DNA from 3 places in the Cronobacter sp. 153480017-3 genome. Region 2 is predicted to be linked to each of the others. Evidence: predicted binding sites of a transcription regulator. Region 2 holds the regulator's gene; each other region holds the start of a gene.
What was found. The regulator Fur, encoded in region 2, represses iron uptake genes when iron is present. The targets are predictions, from matches to a motif close to ATAATAATGAGAACNACTATCAA.
Positions count from the first base shown of each region.

Region 1: the regulator Fur is predicted to act here: its motif matches at 4,298-4,320, upstream of sodA (superoxide dismutase [Mn]).
Region 3: the regulator Fur is predicted to act here: its motif matches at 3,254-3,276, upstream of fepD (Fe(3+)-siderophore ABC transporter permease).

Region 1 is NZ_JBSEYN010000010.1:53,644-59,774, forward strand. It holds gene rhaB (rhamnulokinase) at 1-930, opposite strand, end outside; gene rhaS (HTH-type transcriptional activator RhaS) at 1,231-2,067, shown strand; gene rhaR (HTH-type transcriptional activator RhaR) at 2,139-2,990, shown strand; gene rhaT (L-rhamnose/proton symporter RhaT) at 2,987-4,024, opposite strand; gene sodA (superoxide dismutase [Mn]) at 4,397-5,017, shown strand; gene yiiM (6-hydroxyaminopurine reductase) at 5,088-5,765, shown strand; gene lldD (FMN-dependent L-lactate dehydrogenase LldD) at 5,928-6,131, opposite strand, start outside.
Region 2 is NZ_JBSEYN010000002.1:148,979-155,109, reverse strand. It holds gene ybfF (esterase) at 1-473, shown strand, start outside; gene ybfE (LexA regulated protein) at 602-883, shown strand; gene fldA (flavodoxin FldA) at 1,045-1,575, shown strand; gene fur (ferric iron uptake transcriptional regulator) at 1,866-2,318, shown strand; gene ACUW6V_RS05190 (helix-turn-helix domain-containing protein) at 2,641-3,252, shown strand; gene ACUW6V_RS05185 (beta-N-acetylhexosaminidase) at 3,305-5,956, opposite strand; gene chiP (chitoporin ChiP) at 6,013-6,131, opposite strand, start outside.
Region 3 is NZ_JBSEYN010000006.1:191,720-197,850, forward strand. It holds gene entC (isochorismate synthase EntC) at 1-774, opposite strand, end outside; gene fepB (Fe2+-enterobactin ABC transporter substrate-binding protein) at 962-1,921, shown strand; gene entS (enterobactin transporter EntS) at 1,947-3,191, opposite strand; gene fepD (Fe(3+)-siderophore ABC transporter permease) at 3,299-4,306, shown strand; gene fepG (iron-enterobactin ABC transporter permease) at 4,303-5,295, shown strand; gene fepC (iron-enterobactin ABC transporter ATP-binding protein) at 5,292-6,083, shown strand.

The DNA of each region.
Region 1 (6,131 bases), on a different contig from region 2:
CTGCTCCTGACAGACGCGCTGCAACAGCCACAGCCCCATGATGTTTTTCAGCACCCGGTAACGCCCTTCGGCACCGCCTTCGTTGGTGATATTGGCCGCGAGCGCGCGGTCATCGGTGTACGGCGTTTTGCTCTCAAAGCCCATCAGCGACCAGGTGCCGGAGGAAAGGTACGCCGCGTCCGGCGTCGCCAGCGGCGCGGCGATCACGGCGCTGGCGGTGTCGTGCGTCGCCACAGAAACCACCGGCACTTCGACGCCCTGCGCGCTGCGCCAGTGGCCGATCACGTTGCCCGGATGCGTCGGCGCGCCGAGCCAGTGGTGCGGCACACCCGCCCAGTCGAGCAGCGTCTCGTCCCAGTTATCGGTGTTGATGTTAATAAGCTGCGTGGTAGTGGCGTTGGTGTAATCCCAGTTCAGCGCGCCGGTGAGCCGGTAGCAGAGGTAATCCGGGATGAGCAGCGCATGCGCCACGCGGTCAACCAGCTCCGGCTGCTGCTCCACCAGCGCGCGAAACTGATACAGCGTGTTAAAAGGCAGGAACTGAATGCCGGTGCGGCGGTAAATCGCCTCGCGGCCCATTTGCTGCTCCGCGCGGGCCATAATGCCGTCGGTGCGGCTGTCGCGATAGGACACCGGCAGGCCGACGCGCTCGCCGCGCGCATCCAGCAGCACATAATCGACGCCCCAGGTGTCGATGCCGATGCTGTCGATAGCGACGCCGCGCGCGCAGGCTTTCTCCAGTCCCGCGCGCACTTCACGCTCCAGCGCCTCCACATCCCAGGTGTCGAAGCCGTCCACGCGGCGCAGGCCGTTGGCGAAGCGGTGGATTTCCTCAAGCGTCAGGCGCTGTCCGTGGCTGTCGTAGCGGGCCAGCATCACGCGGCCGCTGGACGCTCCCAGATCGACCGCGACGCTATGGCGAATAGTCATGGTTGGGTCCTTGTTGGAATCTCTGACGCCAGTCTAGGGAGCGGCGCGGCGGCGCACCTTCACTCCACGGACAGTGCGTTAAACGCGCTGGCAAGGAGGCAAAGATGAACGTGAGGGAGTTCACAAAATGGCGTCTGGCCGCCTGGCTGACCGGGGTGTGAGCCGCGCCGCATTTCCAGAAATTTCACGGTGTTTCTTAAAAAACCGACAGGCTTTGCGCGTTTTGGCGTCGAAAATTTAAGGTGTCAGTGAGAACCGTTATCTACTATCAGGCAGGTTTCACAGAATGCGGGGGCAATGATGACGGTACTACAGAGCGTTGATTTTTTCCCATCCGGCGCGGCGTCGGTGACCATTGAACCGCGTCTGCCGCAGGCGGCATTTCCTGAACATCATCATGATTTTTATGAAATTGTCGTTGTTGAGCACGGCACCGGCACGCATGTGTTTAATGGTCAGCCGTATACGCTTAGCGGCGGCTCCGTCTGCTTTGTGCGCGACCACGATCGCCACCTCTATGAGCACACCGAAAATCTCTGCCTGACCAACGTGCTGTATCGCTCGCCGCAGGCGTTCAGTTTCCTGTCGGGGCTTGAAAAGCTCCTGCCGCAGGAGCAGGACGGCCACTATCCGTCGCACTGGCGCGTCAGCCAGCAGACGCTGCATCAGGCCCGCCCGCTGGTCGGGCAATTGGAAGCGCTGCGAGAAAGCAGCGACGTCCACGCCATCGCCAGCATGGAGATGCTCTTTATGCAGCTGCTGATTTTGCTGCGTAGCGGCGCGCATGCGCAGGGCGACGGCCGCCCTGATGAACGGCTGAACCAGCTTATCGCCTGGCTTGAGGAACATTACGCGGAAGAGATTTGCTGGGAGCAGCTCGCCGACCATCACCGGCTGTCGCTTCGCACGCTGCACCGCCAGCTTAAGCAGCGCACCGGGCTGACGCCGCAGCGCTACCTTAACCGTCTGCGCCTGATGAAAGCGCGCTATCTGTTGCGCCACAGCGAAGAGAGCGTCACGGATATCGCCTATCAGTGCGGCTTTGGCGACAGCAACCACTTCTCCACGCTCTTCCGGCGCGAGTTTTCGTGGTCGCCGCGTGAGATTCGTCAGGGGCGCGACGGGCAAATCCAGTAACGCGAAGGAAATCACCGTTTTCCGCGGCGAAAAAACGCATACTTTGCAGCCATTTGCCCCGGAGATACGCTGTGGCCTCTCAGTTAGTGCTCAGGAAAGCGGATTTCTTCGCGACACCCACCCAGCCGGTCGTCGTGGCGGATCGCTACCCGCAAAACGTTTTTGCCGAGCATACCCACGATTTCTGTGAACTGGTGCTGGTGTGGCGCGGCAACGGGCTGCATGTGCTGAACGACAGGCCTTACCGCATTACCTGCGGCGATCTCTTTTATATCCGCGCCGAAGACCGCCACAGCTACCAGTCGGTTAACGATCTGGTGCTGCATAACATCATCTACTGCCCGGAAAGGCTGCAACTGAACGTCAACTGGCGCGATCTGCTGGAAAACCCGCGCGGCGTGAACGGCGACCCGCGCTGGCGGCTCAGCAGCCAGGGCATGGTGCAGGCGCGCCAGGTGATTGATCAGCTTGAGCATGAAAGCCCGAAGCAAGACGCGCTTTCGCACTGCCTGGCCGAAAGCCTCTTTTTACAGCTGGCGATTACGCTGCGCCGTCATCGTTACCAGCCATCGGGCGGTACGGGGCCGGGCGAGGGCGAAACGCTCGACCTGCTGATGGCCGCGCTCGGCAACAGCCTCGACGTACCGTTCGATTTACAGCACTTTTGCAGCCATTATCAGATTGCCGAACGCCCGCTGCGCCAGCTGTTCCGCCAGCAGACGGGCATGACCATCAGCCAGTACCTGCGCCAGTTACGCATTTGCCAGGCGCAGTATCTGCTGCGCCACTCCTCGTTGCTGATAAGCGAGATCGCCGCGCGCTGCGGCTTTGAAGACAGTAACTATTTCTCGGTGGTGTTTACCCGTGAAACGGGCGTGACGCCACGGGTGTGGCGTCAGCAGTGGGGTGCTCTGGCCGGTTAGTTGGTCGCCATGCCCAGCCCGACGATATTCGCCGCCACAATAATTACCACGCAGCCCAGGCTCAGCACGCTGACCGGGCGACGCCCGGCGGCTTTCCACTCGCGCAGCAGCAGCCCGACGATGCCGCCGCACAGCACGTAAAAACTCATGTGCAGCATCCAGCTGATGTAGTCATACTGCGCCGGGATGCGCGCATGGCCCCAGGCGTAGAAAAAGAACTGCAAATACCACATCAGCCCGCCGAGCGCCGAGAGCAGCACGTTGCTGATAAGCAGCGGTTTCGCCAGCGAGAAATCGGCTTTAATCGACAGATTTTTCACCTTCGCGAGGCGGATAAAGCAGAAGCCGAGGTTAATCAGCGCGCCGCCGCCCATGATAACGACATAGCTTGGCAGCGCGACGTAGAGCGGATCGACGCCCAGCGCGGCAGCGGCTTCATGCATCGGCTTCGCGGCGTCCATCGCAAACGACATGCCGGCGGAGAACACGCCGCACAGCACCGCCAGCACCAGGCCTTTCTTCAGGTTAAACTCTTCGGCTTTGATGCCCATCTGGCGCTCTTTCAACTGGCCTGCGCGGGTGACAATGGCGACGCCAACGAGCGCGACGAACACGCCAAGCAGCGTCATCCGCCCGCCGGCGGTGCCGACGAGCACACCGAATTTACCGTTCAGCAGCGGCGTCATCAGTGTGCCGACAATCAGCGTGATACCAATCGCGATGCCGATGCCCATCGACATACCGAGATAGCGCATGGTCAGGCCGTAGTTAATGTTGCCGATGCCCCACATCGCGCCGAACAGAAACACCGGCAGCAGCGTGGCGGCGCTGAACGAGCGGTAGTAGGCCCAGAAATCGGGCAGCAGCAGCGCGCTGACCACCCAGGGTAAAATCAGCCAGGACACCACGCCGCCCACCGACCACATGGTCTCCCAGGACCAGTGCCGAACTTTTTTAAACGGCGCATAAAAGCAGGCGGCGCTCGCCGCGCCAATCAAGTGCCACAGTATGCCCATGGTTATTGCGTTACTCATGCTGTCGTCCTCGTTTCCGTCATAGCACCAGACAGGAGCGAAAGCCGCCCCCTAACCGAATCGAGTCTATTGAGGCGCTCACGCTTTCACCTTCGGGGCGCTGCCGCGAAGCGTTAACGGGTGGCAAAAAACAGCGAGTAAGCCGAACGGGGATCACACTTTATGGTGAATTCAGACGATGCCTAAGCGTTGGAAATATGTGCGAAAAACGGCGCAGGGTGCCCATTTTTGGCTAATATTGCGTTAAGTTATAACCATATAAAAACTGCGGCATTGATAAACATTTTCAATATCATTTAATTAACTATAATGAACCCACTGCTTACGCGGCGTTAACACCTATGCCGCCCGACAATAATGGAGATGATGAATATGAGTTACACACTGCCATCCCTGCCGTACGCATACGACGCCCTGGAACCGCATTTCGACAAGCAGACGATGGAAATCCATCACACCAAACACCACCAGACCTACGTCAATAACGCTAACGCGGCGCTGGAAAGCCTGCCGGAGCTGGCGAATCTGCCGGTTGAAGAGCTGATCACCAAACTGGATCAGGTTCCGGCGGACAAGAAAACCGTTCTGCGTAACAACGCGGGCGGCCACGCGAACCACAGCCTGTTCTGGAAAGGCCTGAAAAAAGGCACTACCCTGCAGGGCGACCTGAAAGCGGCTATCGAGCGCGATTTCGGCTCCGTTGAGAAATTCAAAGAAGAGTTCGAGAAAGCAGCAGCGACCCGTTTCGGCTCTGGCTGGGCGTGGCTGGTGCTGAAAGGCGACAAACTGGCTGTCGTTTCCACCGCAAACCAGGATTCCCCGCTGATGGGCGAAGCTATCTCCGGCGCTTCCGGCTACCCGATCCTGGGCCTGGACGTGTGGGAGCACGCGTACTACCTGAAATTCCAGAACCGTCGTCCGGACTACATCAAAGAGTTCTGGAACGTGGTGAACTGGGACGAAGCTGCAGCGCGTTTCGCTTCTCAGAAATAAGGTTGCAACCTGACCTGTAAAAAGCGAGCCTGATGGCTCGCTTTTTTTATATCCGCAAAAGGAGGCGCGTATGTATTTCCCGGTGCAGGTGTATCTCGGCAAAATCCGCGACTATGAAGGCAGCAGGCCCAGCGCCATCGGCAAAGTGCAGGTGGAGGGCGAGTTGTCACTTACCAGCCGCGGGCTGGTTGGCGATCAGCAGGCGGAGAAGAAAATTCACGGCGGGGCGGACCGCGCGCTGTGCCACTACCCGCGCGAGCATTACGCCGTCTGGGCGCGTGAATACCCGGAACAGGCGGAGTGGTTCGCGCCGCCCGCGTTTGGCGAGAATCTCTCAACGCTGGGGCTGACGGAAGAGAATGCGTTTATCGGCGATATCTTTCGCTGGGGCGAGGCGCTGATACAGATCACCCAGCCGCGTTCGCCGTGCTTTAAGGTTAATTTTCACTCGGGGATTAGCGAGCTTTCCGGGCGGATGCAGGATACCGCGCGCTGCGGCTGGCTCTACCGGGTGATCGGCGAAGGGAAGGTGTTTAGCGACGCGCCGCTGGAGTTGGTGTCGCGGGTGAGCGCCATTTCCGTGCGCGAGGCCGCTGCGATTGCGTGGCATACGCCGTTTGATGACGAGCAGTATCACCGGCTTCTGAGCGCAGGCGGGCTTTCCGCCAGTTGGGCGAAAACGCTGCAAAACCGGCGTCTTAGCGGGAAGATCGAGAGTTTTTCGCGCAGGTTGTGGGGTAGAGGGTAGTAGGCGGGTTATCCGAAAATCGTTGGTGGGTGCGCTTCGCTTACCCCCCCTACAGGAAACACTTCTCTATGGGGGGAGCGTGGTAGGGCGGGTAAGCGCAGCGCACCCGCCGCCGCCACTTACCCGTCACGACTTACCCCGCTATCCTCGCATCATCAACATTTACGCCGCGTCATCCTGCTTAGGTTTCGCGCTGGCGGCGGGCAGATCCGCTAAAACGGACGTAAATTCCGGCGACGGCACCAGCGATTCACGGGTGATCTCCTTAATCGACTTCGCGCCGGTCAGCGTCATCGCCACCCGCATTTCTTTCTCAATCAAATTCAGCAGGTTCGCCACGCCTTTCTCGCCGTGGGTCGCGAGCGC
Region 2 (6,131 bases):
CCGCCCTCGCGCCGGCGCGCATTGAAAAGCTGGTGGCGATTGATATCGCGCCGGTGGATTATCAGGTGCGCCGTCACGATGAAATATTCAATGCGGTGAACGCGGTGAGCGACGCGGGCGTTACCTCACGCCAGCAGGCGGCGGAGATTATGCGCCAGCATATCCGCGAGGAAGGCGTGGTGCAGTTTCTGCTGAAATCGTTTATCGATGGCGAGTGGCGCTTTAATGTGCCGGTGCTGTGGAATCAGTATTCGCATATCGTCGGCTGGGAAACGGTGCCTGCCTGGCACGGCCCGGCGCTGTTCATTCGCGGCGGCGCGTCGCCTTATGTGGAAGAAGCGCACCGCGAAGCGCTGCTCTCACAGTTCCCCAAAGCCCGCGCGCATGTGATTGCGGGTGCAGGCCACTGGGTGCATGCCGAAAAACCGCAGGCGGTGCTGCGCGCGATTCGTCGTTTTCTGGAAACTGATTAAAAACAGACCGACCGGCGCCGTCGCGCGCTGGATGCGTTGGCGCGCTTCGCTCCCTGATGTATGATGGCGCGCTGAAATACCGCCGGGCTCCGCCACGGCAGCCTGTTTCCCCTGTCTATACTCATACCATGGCAAAAGAACAAACGGACCGCACAACGCTCGATCTCTTCGCGGATGAACGCCGTCCGGGCAGACCGAAAACCAATCCGCTGTCGCGCGACGAACAGCTGCGCATCAATAAGCGCAACCAGCTTAAGCGTGACAAAGTTCGCGGGCTTAAGCGCGTGGAGCTGAAGCTGAACGCCGACGCGGTAGACGCGCTGAACCATCTCGCGCAGGCGCGCAATATTAGCCGCAGCGAGCTGATAGAAGCGATGCTGCTTGCGCAGCTGAAAGCCTTGCAGGAGTAAGGTCTGGTCTGAATTTTACCCAAAAGGACCGGGCAATGTAGCAGAGAGTGCACCCGGCGCCTGATAGCGTTTCCGCACCTTCTTCTGTTCTGCTATGATTGCCCTATCTGTGGGCGTTATGCCAGCACCATCACATTTAGATTCAAGAGGTTATTCTTCTTATGGCAATCGTAGGCATCTTTTTCGGCAGCGACACCGGCAATACCGAAAATATCGCAAAAATTATCCAGAAACAGCTCGGGACTGACGTTGCTGAAGTGCATGACATTGCTAAAAGCAGCAAAGAGGATCTGGAAGCATTCGATATTCTTCTGCTTGGCATCCCGACCTGGTACTACGGCGAAGCGCAGTGCGACTGGGACGATTTCTTCCCGACGCTCGAAGAAATTGACTTTAACGGCAAGCTGGTGGCGCTTTTCGGCTGCGGCGACCAGGAAGATTACGCAGAATATTTCTGCGACGCGCTGGGCACCATTCGCGACATCATCGAGCCGCGCGGTGCGACCATTGTTGGCCACTGGCCGACCGAAGGTTACCACTTTGAAGCTTCTAAAGGCCTCGCTGATGACGACCACTTCGTTGGTCTCGCGATTGACGAAGACCGCCAGCCGGAACTGACCGCGGAACGCGTTGAAAAATGGGTCAAACAGGTGTCCGAAGAGCTGCATCTGCAGGAAATCATCAACGCCTGATGATAAGCGGCGCGGGCACCGTTCCGCGCCGTTTGATAGATAAAAGCAATGAAAATAATTGCTACAAATTTTTAACTTTCCCTCACTACGCTGTACAATGGCTTTCTTAATTATCAGGCTCTCCACGTGAAAAACGCTGGCTGGCCCACGATTTTTAAGCCCTTTTTTGCCGGACGCTTGCGGTTTTCATTTAGGCATGTCAGTTCTATAATGAGACGCATTCATCTTCGGCGTATCCGATGTATCGCTCCCTTCCGGAGCGAGTCGTTAAGCAACAGGACAGATTCCGCATGACTGACAACAATACCGCATTAAAGAAGGCCGGCCTGAAAGTCACGCTTCCTCGATTAAAAATCCTCGAAGTGCTGCAGGAACCGGTCAATCATCATGTCAGTGCGGAAGACCTCTATAAGCGTCTGATTGACATGGGTGAAGAGATTGGCCTTGCCACGGTCTATCGCGTACTTAACCAGTTCGACGATGCCGGCATCGTCACTCGTCACAACTTTGAAGGCGGTAAATCCGTTTTCGAGCTGACGCAACAGCATCATCACGATCACCTGATTTGCCTCGATTGCGGCAAAGTGATCGAATTCAGTGATGATTCTATTGAAGCGCGTCAGCGTGAAATCGCCACGCGCCACGGCATCCGCCTGACCAACCACAGCCTCTATCTGTACGGTCACTGCGCCGATGGCGACTGCCGCGAAAATGAACACGCCCACGAGGCTGGCGGGAAATAACGCTCGCTATACTGCATTATCCCAGGCCGACATTTGTCGGCCTTTTTATTGCCTGAAACCCCTTTAACAAAAATATAGATGTATTTTTTTAGATAAAATTTGAAAACTAGAGTGTTTTAATACAGCGCACAATGCTTAATTAAACCACATATATTTTTTTAAATCGAAATTCAGAAAAGATAAATATCTTTATCACTCAATCGGTTAGAGATGAGATTATCCCTGTTTTTCCTTTTCTGTTCTCTGCCCCTTATTGCAGCCATAAAAAAGCATCCATTAAGATACAGCAACGATTTAATTTTATTTTATTAAGGTAACCAACATGGTCTTACCCCCTAAACCGCTTGCTGAGATTTACCGTATTGCGGATATTTTTAATAGCTACGGCAACTGGTCTCGTGCAGAGAAAAATACGCTGATCCCGCTTCGGGACGGGGAGATCTGCATCATTCGTGGCGGTCAGTTCTCTCTGATGCGCCAGAGTGACAGGCTGTTGCTGGAAAAAAGCAGCGCACCCTCTGTGCTGGGACTGGCGAGGAATTTAGGCAAAACTCAATTCGCCAAATTACAGGCTGATTCCGAATGCCATTACCAGTTAATTCCTTTTGATTATTTCATTCAGGAAATTGAGAAAAATCACTGCCAGTTACATCTGCTTATTTTGTCCTCATGGTTTATTAATATGCTTTGCTATCGCGAAGAAATTATGATGGGACGAAACAGCTACAGCATGATTAAAGCGAATATCGATTGTCTCGCGACAATGGATGAGTTCATGCGTAACCGGATTAACGTGGCCGACTATATCGTTAAAAAAACCAATCTTTCCCGCAGCATGGTGATGAAAACCCTTTCTCAGTTGCGCGGTGCGAAAAATATTGAGATAAGCAAAGGCAAACTGGTTGCGGTTCACCATCTGCCTGAATCGCTGTAGAGAGAGCGCCCGCTCATAAGAAAGCCAGCCCGGAGGCTGGCTTTTTATTGCGTTAGGGCTGTACGTTATCCACGCGGCTGTAACGTTTACCGTCGCTGCTCACGCTTCGTACCTGTACGGCACCCGTCACGCGTGGCGGCTTCGCATCATCGTAGCGCTGCCAGTGCGCGCCGCCATCAGTCGAGTATTCCATGCCGACACCTGGCAGACTGACGTTCATCTGCAACACGCCGTCGTGAATGCGCGCGCCCGGCACCGGCAGGCGGAATTGCACGCCCGCTTTTTCAAGCTTCGGCAGCTCACGGCTGCCCGCCAGGTTCGCAAAGCGCGTCCAGTCATCATGCAGCGCTTTTACATCCACCTGATGGGTTTCGCCGCCTTTATATTCGCGACCAGCCTGATAATCCTGCTCCCAGGCCGCGCGATGCCAGGCGCGTTCAGCTACAGCCAACAGACGCGGGTACATCATGTACTCCATTTGCTTATCGGTACGCACCACTTCGCTCCAGAGCTGCGCCGAGAGACCATACGCGCCTGGCCAGGGTTTGTCCGACTTAGCGCTGAACGCGTTGCCATCGCGATCGACCGATGTCTCGGCGTTTTGCGGGAGGTTATCCGGCGCGAAGCTGAAAATCTTACGTTCGTCGCTAAAGCGAGTGCCCCAGTAGTAGCCGCTCTCCGCCGGATTCACTTCGTTCGGGAAATCGAGGTAGACGTAATCGGGGTTAGAAACCACCACGCGGAAACCTTTATTCGCCCAGTCGTTCGCTGTATCAAAGCCTCCCCAGTAGAGCGTATCCCAGAAGTTGACGTTGACGTGCGAGGTGGCGAAAGCGCTCGCGTCTTTCGCGTCCTTAAGCCCGTCCTGCCACGCCTGCATGGTGTCGATGCCATGCGCTTTGACCAGTTTGCTCACTTCCACGCCAAAATAGCTGGAGAGGTGCTCGACATCAGCGACGACACCGTCCTGCACCATTTTCTGACACACCGGCGAGCGCGCCCAGGGCTTATCCTGACGGCTCTGATCGATAATCCCCTTCCCGGCTTCCGGTTTCGCTTTATCGGTATAACCCGCGCCGAGGTAGATATTTTTTGCCTCATCGCCGCCAAAATGCCAGGTGGTGAGCGGCTGTCCGGCCTCTTTGTGCATCTGCTGGATCTCGCCAATCACTTTATCGACAAAGCGGCGCGAGGAGTCGAGGCACGGATTGAGATAGCCGGTGCGGTTGTAGTACTGCACGCCAGTGGTAATGGACGTATCTTTCGGGTCGAGCAGGCGATACTGGTTCGCCTCTTCGGTTTTACCCGCTTTCTGCAGCCTGTCGTAGCGCGCTTCCATCGCAATCACCGCCGCGCGGGCATGTGCGGGCATGTCGACTTCCGGGATCACTTCTATCTGGCGGGCGGCGGCATATTTCACAATCTCGATATAATCCGCGCGGGTGAAGTAGCCGCTGCCGTTGTTGTTCGTATCTGGCCCGGAGCCGAGCTGCGGCAGCAGGCAGGTTTTTTCGCTGAGATCGTGACAGCGCTTCGCCCCTACATCGGTCAGTTCCGGCAAGCCCGGTATTTCAATACGCCAGCCTTCGTCATCGCTCAAATGAAAGTGGAATTTATTGAGCTTATAGGCCGCCATCTGGTCAAGCAGGCGCAGCACAACGGCTTTAGTGTGGAAGTTGCGTCCCACATCAAGTTGAATGCCGCGATAATCAAAACGCGGCGCGTCCTGCGCATCGAGCGTGGCGATTTGCTTCGCGCCCTCAGCCGGGATCAGCGACAGCAGCGATTGCAGCCCGTAAAAGACGCCCGCGCGGTCATAACCGGTAATCGTCGTCTCTTTTTGGCCAATATGCAGTTGATATGCGCCGGATACCGCCTCTTTACCACTAAAGGCGTGGCTGGCAATGGCTGTGCGTACCGGGTAGCCTGCATCAGTTTTTATACCGAGCAGCGCGAAACGGGCGAAAATCGCCTCCTGTGCGGGTTTCTCCAGCGCGGCAATATCGAGCTGAACGCCTTTTTCGAGAGAAACATTTTGCCCGTGTACTTTGACGTGCCGCGGCGTGGGCACGATCTGCCCGCGCAGGCGCTCTGCGTTCAGCGTTTTGACATCGCTGTTTTTATCAAACCGCGCTTCGGCGGTCATCAGGATATTTTTATCATCCGGCGTGCGCTTCCACTGATCGTTCAGCGGGCTGACAAAATCCGTCAGCGTTTCGGTATCGGTACTGGTGATTACCTTCGGCGCGCCGTCATCCGCCGTGACATACCAGCGCGGTAGTACATCGGTGATAAAGAGTTGCCAGTATTCATTGATAATCGGGATCTCCACCGACGATTTCGCCGGGAAGCCGGTGAATTTGTCCGTCGGCTCAAGCTTGTGGAGATCGCCCATCACGTGGGTCACTTTAAACTGATCGTTATCGATTTTCAGGATCTGGCGAATGCTGTGAAACCAGATAGTCCAGTTTTTGTCGGTCACCGCGTCGCCCGGGTTGGTCAGCGTGATGACGGCTTTATTACATGACGCCCAGTCAGCGCCAAGCGCGGCGCAGTCTGTACCGTGCTGCGCGGCCTGGTTGTCAGTAATGGTGTAATTAATCCCAAACTGGCTGATGCTATCTGTCGTTGACGCCTGTGCGCCGGCACCGGTGAAAAGCCCCATCACCGCTCCCGCTAACATACTGACCTGTAACTTTTTCATCGACTTCTCCTTTTCACTGCCCTTGATGAAAGGCGCATCTGCGCGCCCCTGCGCAATCAGAAAATCGTGAACGGCGCCGTGACGATAAATTTCACGTCGCGTTCGTCCTGGAAGATGTTGCCGTAACCGCCGCCGTAGCTCGGGATGTCGGAATGGTTGTCGTATTGGGTGAAAT
Region 3 (6,131 bases), on a different contig from region 2:
CATCGCAAGGCGCTGGCTGCGCGGCGCGAGTACGTCGCGCATTGCCTGCGTCACAAGTTCATGTTCATGGCGATCTTTGGCCGAACAGAGCAGCGCCTGGCCTGCGCTTTTATCCTGCGCCGCGTCGGCATGGCGGCGCGCGGAGCCCGCCAGCGGCAGCGAGCTGAACGTATTGCCATCTTTGCGCAGCAGCAGTTCCGGGCTTGCGCCGAGCAGCGCGCCGCCGTCCGGCAGCGGCACGTGAAAGTTAAAACTCGCGGGGTTTTGCGCCACCAGACGCGCCAGCAGCGCGAGGCTGTCCGGAGCCTGTTCGGTGGTGATGTCGATAAGGCGGGAGAGCACGATTTTGCTGACCGCAGGCGTCGCGGTCAGCGCGGCGGCGCGCGCCACCATCGCCATAAACGTCTCTTCATCCGGGAGCGCCTCACGGCTCATCACACGCGGCACGGCGCTGTTGTCGATAAGCGAATAACCGCTGCGCGCGGTGTCACTGTAACTTTCAGGAATAAACAGCGCAGAGGGTTTGCGGGTATCGAACGGAATAGCGCCAACGATCATGGGGCGCGCAATGCCCTGCCTGCGGGCGCTGTCGAACGCGTTACGCAGCGCGGTCTGAAAGACGCCATAACGCTCTGCGCCGTCGACTGCGGGCGTCTCCAGCCGCGTAAAACAGCCGCGGGTGGTGAAGCTGCGATAAGGCGACATGAAGAAAAAACTGTCAGATGAAAGGGTTGCGGCAGCGTCGCAGCGTTCCCCGGCCAGTGACGTGTCCATGCGCTCCTCCTGTACCAAAAAAGTGAACTGATAATTGTTATCATTTGTATTTGGAGGCGTAACCTAAGGCGAAATGACGGGGATGTCAACCACAGGGGCGAAACAGAGGCGACAGCGGCGCTTGCATCCTGTCGGCAAATGATGAAAATGAGAAGCATTATTAAATCATCGTACAGGAATTGTTGCCGTGACGTTCACTTCCGCCCTGCGCGCCGCATTCGTCGCCAGCCTGCTGGTTTTAGGAATATCCTCAGTCTCACAGGCGGCGTCGTGGCCGCGTCAGGTGACCGACAGCCGCGGCGTACATACGCTTGAAAAAGCGCCGCAGCGCATTGTTTCCACCAGCGTCACGCTGACCGGTTCGCTGCTGGCGATTGATGCGCCGGTGGTGGCGAGCGGCGCGACGTCGCCCGGCAACCGCGTCGCCGACGACCAGGGTTTTTTGCGCCAGTGGGGTGATATCGCCAAAGCGCGTCATGTTGAGCGGCTGTACATCGGCGAGCCAAACGCTGAAGCTGTCGCCGCGCAGATGCCGGATCTGATTCTGGTGAGCGCGACCGGCGGCGATTCGGCGCAGGCGTTGTATGAACAGTTTTCCGCTATCGCGCCGACATTAATCATCAATTACGACGACAAAAGCTGGCAGGCGCTGTTAACGCAGCTTGGCGAGATAACAGGCCATGAGAAGCAGGCCGCCGCGCGCATTGCGCAGTTCGATCAGCAGCTCGCGCAGGCGAAAGCGCAGATGGCGCTGCCGCCGCAACCCGTGAGCGCGCTGGTTTATAATCCCGCCGCGCACGGCGCGAATCTCTGGACCGCTGAATCGGCGCAGGGGAAACTGCTCGGCCAGCTCGGCTTTACGCTCGCGCCGCCGCCCGCCGCACACGGCCTCACCAGCATGGGCAAACGCCACGATATTATTCAGCTCGGCGGAGAAAATCTGGCGGCGGGGCTGAACGGCGAGACGCTGTTTTTGTTCGCCGCCGATGATAAAGACGCGGCGGCGCTGATGCGCGATCCGCTGCTGGCCCACCTGTCGGCGGTGAAAAATAAACGCGTTTACGCGCTTGGCACCGAAACCTTCCGGCTCGATTACTACAGCGCCAGCCTGTTGCTGAAACGGCTTGAAGCGTTGTTCAAACAATAAAAAACGGGGCCGGATGGCCCCTTTTTTAATGCGGCGCGGGTTCCGGCGGCGGCTGGCGTAGACAGCGCAGTTCCGCCAGCAGCAGCGCCAGCGCAAGGGTAATAATCGCAAGCCCTGTCCCGCCCACGCTCGCCGCACTTACCGGCGAGAGCCACGCGCCCATCCCACCGAGCGCCGCCGCACCGATGGCGTCGCCCGTCACGTTTTGCGCCGTCCACAACCCGTTGATGCGCCCGAGCATGTGATCCGGCGTGCGGGTCTGGATGAGCTGATACTGAATCAGCGAACTCACGCCGCTCAGGTAGCCGAACAGCGTCAGGCAGATAAACGCCAGCGGCCAGAACGGCATCAGGCTGAACACACTCACCGCCGCCAGCGCCAGCACGGATGAAAGCAGCAGCGTGCGGCCCGGGCGTGGCGCGTGTGCCAGCCCGCCGCTGGTGAGCGCGCCGAGCGCCGCGCCAAGCGGCACGGCGGCGTACAATACGCCGATTTCGCCGCTCGCCATCTGCCAGTGGTTCGCAAGCGCCGGATAGAGCACGCGCACCGCGCTCGCCATCGTCAGCAGCGCGCCGATCAGCGCCACGCCGCCCACCACCGGGCTTGCCGCGAGAAAGCGCAGCCCGTCGGCCAGCGCGCGCAGCGGATGCTGGCGCTGCATCTGCGGCGCAGGCAACGCCGGAAGGGTCAGCAGCGGCAGGAGCGTGAGAAAGGTGCCGAGCGCCGCCAGCGCGTAGTTCCATGCCACGCCGCCCCAGGCGAGCAGCACGCCGCCGAGCAGCGGCGAAATCACCGAACCCAGGCGCACCGTCAGCATGGTAATCGCCCCCGCCTGCATCAGGTTTTCACGCCCGACAATAGCGGGCGTCGCCGCCAGCAGCGCCGTCACGCCGATCGCCCCGAAAAACCCGTCCCACAGCCCGAGCGCGTAAATCGCAATAACCGACGGCGCGGGCAGCATGGCGTTGATCCAAAGCCCGATAAACCCGAGGCCGCAGGTGGAGCGCGCCAGCAGAATGAGCGTTTTGCGCTCGTAGCGGTCGGCCAGTACGCCGCCCGTCATCAGCCCGATAAACATCGCCGCCCCCGTCAGCGTGACCGCAAGCCCCACCTGAAAAGGCGAGCCGGTGAGCGTCTGGATCTGTACCGGCACCGCCACGCCAAGCAGACCAAGACCGAGAATGGAGATAAAGCGCGCCAGAAAGACGGCGCGGTAAGCGGGATGAGTTTTCAGTAACGAGAGGTTCAGTAACAGCGAATGTCGGTTCATTACAGGGCCTTAACGCGAATTTTCCTTGCCGGATAACGGGACGGCCATGCTAACATAGCCAGATAAGAGTGATAATAACTATCATTATCGATTCCAGGATGTGCGTTATGTCGGCCTCGCGCCTTTCCTCCAGGATGGTTGTCCTGTTGTGTCTCTTGTTATTGCTGCTGTTGATGGCCGCCCTCAGCCTGCGGGTGGGCGCCAAATCCCTGCCCTTTTCTCTTGTGATGGACGCGCTCACCGGCACCTGCCGCGAGGCGGACTGCACCATCGTGCTTGATGCACGCCTGCCGCGCACCCTTGCGGGGATTGTCGCCGGGCTGTCGCTCGGGCTTGCCGGCGCGCTGATGCAAACGCTGACCCGCAACCCGCTCGCCGACCCCGGCCTGTTAGGCGTGAACGCCGGTGCCAGTTTCGCCATTGTACTAGGCGCGGCGCTGTGGGGCGTGAGCGATCCCCTGCCTGTTCTCGCGCTGGCGCTGTGCGGCGCGCTGGTCGCCACGCTCATCGTGGCGTTTACCGGCAGCGCGGGGGGCGGACAGCTTAGCCCGGTGCGCCTGACGCTCGCGGGCGTGGCGCTGGCCGCGGTGCTGGAAGGGCTTTCCGGCGGTATCGCGCTCTTAAACCCGACGGTGTATGACCAGTTGCGCTTCTGGCAGGCAGGCTCGCTTGATATCCGTACCCTGACGACGCTTAAAGCCATTACGCCGCTCGTGCTCACGGGCGCGGTTATCGCGCTGCTGCTGGGGCGCGCGCTGAACAGTCTCAGTATGGGAGCCGACACGGCGACGGCGCTCGGCAGCCGCGTGGCGCGCACGCAGGTGCTAGGGCTTGTCGCCATTACGCTTCTGTGCGCCAGCGCCACCGCCGTGGTCGGCCCCATCGCCTTTATCGGCCTGATGATGCCGCACCTGGCGCGCTGGCTGGTGGGCGCGGATCACCGCTGGTCGCTCCCGGTAACGCTGCTCGCCACGCCGTCGCTGCTGCTGCTCGCGGATATCATTGGCCGGCTGGTAGTGCCGGGCGAGCTGCGGGTATCGGTGGTCAGCGCGTTTATCGGCGCGCCCGCGCTGATTTATCTGGTGCGCCAGCGGCGCGGCGGAGGCGCGTTATGAGATCCGTTTCCCCCCGTTTAGGGCTCTTTTGCCTGCTGATGTTGAGCCTGTGCGCCGGGCTTGGCCTCTGGGCGCTGACGCAGGGCGCGGTAACGCTTGAAGCCCGTAAGGTGCTGGACGCGCTGACCGGCCACGCGCCGCGCAATGTTTCGCTTATCGTAACCGAATGGCGGCTGCCGCGCGTGGCGATGGCGCTGCTGCTGGGTGCCGCGCTCGGCGTGAGCGGCGCGATTTTCCAGTCGCTGATGCGCAACCCTTTAGGCAGCCCCGATGTGATGGGCTTCAACACCGGCGCGTGGAGCGGCGTGCTGGTGGCGATGGTGCTCACAGGCCAGCATCAGTCCGCTATCGCGTTCGCCGCCATCGCGGGCGGCACGCTGACGGCGTTTGTCGTCTGGCTGCTCGCCTGGCGCAACGGCATTGACACTTTCCGGCTGATTATTATCGGCATTGGGGTGCGGGCGATGCTGGTGGCGTTCAATACCTGGCTGCTGCTGCAGGCGTCGCTTGAGACGGCGCTGTCCGCGGGCCTGTGGAACGCCGGTTCGCTGAACGGCATTACCTGGGGGAAAACGCTGCCCGCCGCCCCGTTGCTTGTGCTGGCGCTACTGGCGAGCGCGCTGCTGGTGCGCCGGATGCGGCTGCTGGAGATGGGCGACGACAGCGCCTGCGCGCTGGGGGTGGCGGTGGAACGCTCCCGCCTGTTGCTGATGCTGACCGGCGTGGTGCTGACTGCAGGTGCGACGGCGATGGCCGGGCCGATTTCCTTTGTGGCGCTGGTGGCCCCGCATATCGCGCGTCGGTTAAGCGGCACCGCGCGCTTTGGGCTGACGCAGGCGGCGCTGTGCGGCGCGCTGCTGCTGCTGGCTGCTGACCTGTGCGCTCAGTATCTGTTCACGCCTTATCAGCTGCCGGTGGGCACCGTCACCGTCTGCCTCGGCGGCATTTATCTCATCGCCTTGTTGATACAGGAGTCACGCAGGAGATGACTATGACTTCACGCTTAACCGGCGAAGCGCTGACGCTGGGTTACGGCGATTTTCGCGTCGCCGACGGGTTGAACGTGGCGATCCCCGATGGCAAATTTACCGCGATTATCGGCCCGAACGGCTGTGGCAAATCGACGCTGCTGCGCACGCTGAGCCGTCTGATGAAGCCGCTCGGCGGGCAGGTGCGCCTCGATGGCGAGGCTATTCAGCACTTCGCCACCAAAGAGGTGGCGCGGCGCATTGGCCTGCTCGCGCAGAACGCCAGCGCGCCGGGGGATATCACCGTTGCGGAGCTGGTGGCGCGTGGGCGTTATCCGCATCAGCCTTTGTTTACCCGCTGGCGCGACGAGGACGAGCGCGCGGTGCAAAAGGCGATGGCGGCGACCGGCGTGACCGCGCTTGCCGACCAGAGTGTCGATACGCTCTCCGGCGGCCAGCGCCAGCGCGCCTGGATTGCGATGGTGCTGGCGCAGGAGACCTCGATTTTGCTGCTCGACGAGCCGACCACCTGGCTTGATATCAGCCATCAGATCGATCTGCTGGAACTGCTCTGTACGCTTAACCGCGATCAGGGGTATACGCTTGCCGCGGTGCTGCACGATTTGAACCAGGCGTGCCGCTACGCGAATCATCTGATTGCGTTGCGGGACGGGAAGATTATCGCCGAAGGCGCGCCGTCAAAGATTGTGGACGCGGCGCTTATCGAGGCGATTTACGGGTTACGGTGCATGATTATTGAGGATCCGGTGGCGGGTACGCCGCTGGTGGTGCCGCTCGGGCGGCGGTGAGCGTGGGTGAATGGCGGGTGCGGCTGGAAAAATGGTGGGTGCGCTGCG